2 regions of the Amycolatopsis camponoti genome follow, and region 2 is predicted to be linked to the other one. Evidence: riboswitches for the same ligand, from Rfam matches in the RefSeq annotation. Region 2 holds a riboswitch; the other holds the start of a gene.

Region 1 (2,388 bases), on a different contig from region 2:
GTGCACGTCGCGCAGGCCGCGAAAGCACTGCGGGAGGGCATCGACCAGGCCGGGCAGTTCCTCCGGCAGGCCACCGCGCTCGTCTACTCCTCGCCCGGCACGCAGGTGGCCAACCTCATCGCCGCGTCGCCGGTCGACTGGGAGATGCGGATCCGCTCCGCCACCCGCGGCGACGAGGTCCGCGTCACCTACCACCACTACGTCGGCGTCGTGGCGCCGCCGGGCTTTCCCCACGACGACGCCGAGGTGCGCCGGATCCTCGAGCACGACGTCCTCGGCGAGCTGTGGCGCCCGCTCGGGCTGTACTGGCGGGTCGCCGAGGTGCACGACTGGCACGAACCGCCGCGGCTGGTGATCCAGGTGCCCGAGCAGGAGGCGACGCGTCCGCCCGTGCCGTCGCCGGTCGTCGCCGCGCCGCCGGTCGTCGTGCTGTCGCCGATCTGGGGGTACGGCGAGCTGCTCGCGTCGCTGGTCGCCGACGGCCTCGGGTTCGGCAACGTCGACTTCCGCTACTTCGGCCTCCCGGACGCCATGGCCGACCGCGTCCGGATCACGGCCCGCGAGCTGGCCGAGCCCGCGCCGCGGCTCGTGCACTCGGTGCCGCCGATCATGCTGCTGCACGGCCTGGCCGTGCCGGACCTGACCGGACGGCTCCCGGTCGTGGTCCGCTACGGCCCCCGCATGCGCGAGCGGGCCGCGCGGATCTACCGCGAGCCGCTGCTCGAAGCGGGTTTCGCAGACCCGCTGGCGGGCGCGCGGGCGATCGAGGAAGCGATCTCGGTCCCGCCGGGCTGCGCGTACTTCGAGGTCACGCTCGCCGACGAGGATGTCTTCGACGGCGACGGCCCCTCGCTGGACCGGCTCAACGACTCGGTGGCCTGGTTCGCCGAGCAGATCGTCGAGCAGGTGCTGCTGGGTGCCGGGCACCCGCCGGTGCCGGTGGGCGGGCCGCTGAAACGCCTGGTCCTGCCCTCGGGCCGGGTGCGCCGGCCACCGGTGCTGGCCGGGGGCGTCGTGCGGCGCGTCGCGGATCGAGCCGCGCTCGAAGGGTGATGTGGCGTTGCCCGGGTGAAGTAGACGGACCTCGAACCCGGCAGGTACCGTGACCGTCACAACTGCAGATCGGGCCGTAGAGCCGAGGCGGGAGAGCCTCCACGAAGTCAGTGGGGCACCGAAGGAGCAAACTCCCCAGAATCTCTCAGGTACCTGTTACCGCTTCGTGCGAGGCCACTCTGGAAAGCAGGCGCACCCGCGTCTCACCCAAGGTGAAAGCCGTGTCCCGCACGGTGAAACTCTCAGGTGCCATGACAGAGGGGGAGTTCCCAGCGCACCGTTGTGTGCCCAGGCCCGAGGAGCTCCCCATCACTTCCACGCAGTTCGACGCCCGCCACATCGGCCCGTCCGAGGCCGAACGCGCGAAGATGCTGGCCGAGTGCGGCTACGGCAGCCTGGACGCCCTCGTCGGCGCGGCCGTGCCGACCGCCATCCGCGCCACCCGTGACCTGGTCCTCCCGCCGGCCGCGTCCGAAGAGGAAGCCACCGCGGAGTTGCGCGCCCTCGCTGCCCGCAACCGGCCGATGACGCAGATGATCGGCCTCGGCTACTCCGACACCGTCACCCCCGGCGTGATCCGCCGCAACGTCCTCGAGAACCCGGCCTGGTACACCGCCTACACGCCCTACCAGCCGGAGATCTCCCAGGGCCGGCTCGAAGCCCTCCTCAACTTCCAGACGATGGTGGCCGACCTGACCGGCCTGGCCACCGCGAACGCCTCGCTGCTCGACGAGTCGACCGCCGTCGCCGAAGCCGTCACGTTGATGCGCCGCGCGTCGAAGTCCAAATCGAACAAGGTCGTCCTCGACGCCGAGTGCCTGCCGCAGACCATCGCCGTCGTGCGGACCCGCGTCGAAGCGCTGGGCATCGAGGTCGAGGTCCGCGACCTGCTGACCGGCCTGCCGGACGACTTCTTCGGCGTCGTCGTCCAGTACCCGGGCGCGTCCGGCGTGCTGCGTGGCCGCGGCTTCTACCACGCGATTTCCGAGTCGGCGAAGGCCGCGGGCGCGCTGTTCACCGTCGCCGCCGACCTGCTCTCGCTGACGCTGGTCACCGCGCCCGGCGAGTTCGGCGCCGACGTCGCGGCGGGTTCGACGCAGCGCTTCGGCGTCCCGCTCGGCTACGGCGGTCCGCACGCCGGGTTCATGTCCGTCCGCGCCGGCCTCGAGCGCTCGCTGCCCGGGCGCCTCGTCGGCGTCTCGGTCGACGCCGACGGCAACCCGGCCTACCGGCTCGCGCTGCAGACGCGTGAGCAGCACATCCGCCGCGAGAAGGCGACGTCCAACATCTGCACCGCGCAGGTCCTCCCGGCCGTGCTGGCCGCGATGTACGCGG
Region 2 (2,388 bases):
CATCGACGCCATCACCGCCAGCAGGACCTGCGCGGTGCAGATGTTCGACGTCGCCTTCTCGCGGCGGATGTGCTGCTCGCGAGTCTGGAGGGCGAGCCGGTACGCGGGCGCGCCGTCGGCGTCCTTCGCGACGCCGACGAGCCGGCCGGGCAGCTGCCGCTCCAGGCCTTTCCGGACGGCGAGGTAGGCGGCGTGCGGACCGCCGAAGCCGAGCGGGACGCCGAACCGCTGGGTGGATCCGACGGCGACGTCGGCACCCAGTTCCCCCGGCGACCGCAGCAGCGTCAAGGCGAGGGGGTCGGCGGCGATGATCACCGCGGCGCCGGCTTTCTTGGCGTCGGCGATCGCGAAGTCGAACTCGTGCACCGCGCCGGACGCACCCGGGTAGGACAGCAGGACCCCGAAGAAGTCGCCGCCGAGGCCGAGCCCGGTCAGGCCCTGGGAGAGGTCTTCGACGACGAGTTCGATGCCGAGGGGTTCGGCGCGGGTCCGGAGGACGGCGAGGGTCTGCGGCAGGGTGTCCCGGTCGACGACGAACCGGGGTGACGCGGACTTCCCGGCCCGCCGCACCAGCGTCATGGCCTCGGCGGCAGCGGTGGCCTCGTCGAGCATGGAGGCGTTGGCGACGGGCAGCCCGGTGAGGTCGGCGACCATGGTCTGGAAGTTGAGCAGCGCCTCGAGCCGACCCTGCGAAATCTCGGGCTGGTAAGGCGTGTACGCGGTGTACCAGGCGGGGTTCTCGAGCACGTTCCGCCGGATGACGGGCGGAGTGACGGTGTCGTGGTACCCGAGCCCGATCATCTGGACCATCGGCCGATTCCGCGAGGCGAGCTCCCGCAGCTCGGCGAGCGCCTGGGCCTCACTGGCAGCGGGCGGCAGCTCGAGCGGCTGAGCGGAGGAGCGAAGCGACTCGGGAACAGCACGCTCGGAGAGCTCGTCAAGAGAAGCGACCCCGACAACATCGAGAATCCGCCGAAGCTCGCCGGGCCCTGGCCCGATGTGCCGCTCGGCAAAGGGAACACCTTGCTCAAGCGAGGCAAGCGACAGATCCACGATGGCCTCCCGAACGGCGGTGTCTTACCAAGCCGACTCTAGAGCGGAAGGTGACCACGGCGGGGGTCCGGGGGCGGAGCCCGCCGGGCGGGGTGTGGGGGTTGCACCCCCACAAGACACTCCGGAGCGAGCCGGGTGAGCGCGCAGCGCGAGCGCAGCTCACCCGCGAGCGCGGAACCCTCCCCACTCTGTCCGTACCCCGAGGGGCGCCTGAGAGTTTCACCCGAGGTTGAGCCGGGCTTGCACCGTCGGCGGGGCCACCAGGTTGTGTCCTGACGACCCGCTTTCCAGAGGCGTCTAGTCCGCGCGGTCCGGGGTGCCTGAGAGGTTCCGGGGAGGACTTGCTCCTTCGGCGCCGAGCTCGTGGTGTGACTCGGACTCTCCCGCGCGGATTCGTCGACCGCAGGGAGGATCTTACTCGCCTCCCCGCGGCGATGATCACCCGGTCTTGCGGGCGTTGCGGCGCTGGGTCAGCTCGTCCGGCTCGTGGGTTTCGACGACGCCGCCGTCGGCGCGTTCGGCCGGGAACTCGTGGATGGTGCCGCTGATCTCCTGCATGGCGCCGCTGACCGCGATGCCGAAGACGCCTTGGCCGCCTTGGAGCAGATCGACGATCTCCTCGGGCGAGGTGCATTCGTAGACGGTGGTGCCGTCGGAGAACAGGGTGACGCGTGCGAGGTCGCGGACTCCGCGGACGCGCAGGTGGTCGACGGCGACCCGGATGTTGTGCAGGGAGACGCCAGTGTCCAGGAGCCGCTTGACGACCTTGAGGACCAGGATGTCCTTGAACGAGTACAGCCGCTGCGAGCCGGAACCGTGCGCCGTGCGGATGCTGGGTGCGACCAGCTTCGTCCGGGCCCAGTAGTCCAGCTGGCGGTAGGTGATCCCGGCGATCTGGCACGCAGCCGGGCCGCGGTATCCCACCAGCTCGTCCGGCAGCGAGTTGTCGGGGAACAGCTCACCCTGCTCGCCAGCCGCGACACCAACAGGCTGCTTCTCGGAACCAGCCTCGACCACGCAAGCCTCCCCTCGCCCGACCTGACGGCCGGCGAATGACAGCCGGACGGTCCCAGGAGTGGGACCCGCCGGAGATCAATCGCCACGGTCCGGCCCCAGACCGTGAATCACACCGTGGCGATTTACCTCCTTCGACGGTAAGCGCCAGGAGAACACCGGTCAACGCGACGCGCGGCAAGCCTCAACGGTCGGATGAGCCTTTGCACCGTTCGCCGTACCCCGGAGCCGATGGTTCAAACCTCTTGCGGCGTTTTACTCAGCCGAGTACATTTTTACTCATGCAAGTAAAAACCGACCTCATGGCCGAACTGGGCCTCA

Evidence for each region. Region 2 has a riboswitch for glycine ahead of gcvP (aminomethyl-transferring glycine dehydrogenase). Riboswitches for the same ligand answer to the same signal wherever they lie in the genome.
Region 1: linked by a shared signal. The riboswitch ahead of gcvP (aminomethyl-transferring glycine dehydrogenase) and the one ahead of gcvP (aminomethyl-transferring glycine dehydrogenase) in region 2 are both predicted to bind glycine.

Annotation. Positions count from the first base shown of each region.
Region 1 is NZ_CABVGP010000002.1:837,188-839,575, forward strand. Features, by position in the region: gene AA23TX_RS24450 (helix-turn-helix domain-containing protein) at 1-1,053, shown strand, start outside; glycine riboswitch at 1,132-1,225, shown strand; gene gcvP (aminomethyl-transferring glycine dehydrogenase) at 1,362-2,388, shown strand, end outside.
Region 2 is NZ_CABVGP010000004.1:436,837-439,224, reverse strand. Features, by position in the region: gene gcvP (aminomethyl-transferring glycine dehydrogenase) at 1-1,056, opposite strand, end outside; glycine riboswitch at 1,351-1,449, opposite strand; gene AA23TX_RS49005 (MerR family transcriptional regulator) at 1,492-2,070, opposite strand; gene AA23TX_RS49000 (TetR/AcrR family transcriptional regulator) at 2,349-2,388, shown strand, end outside.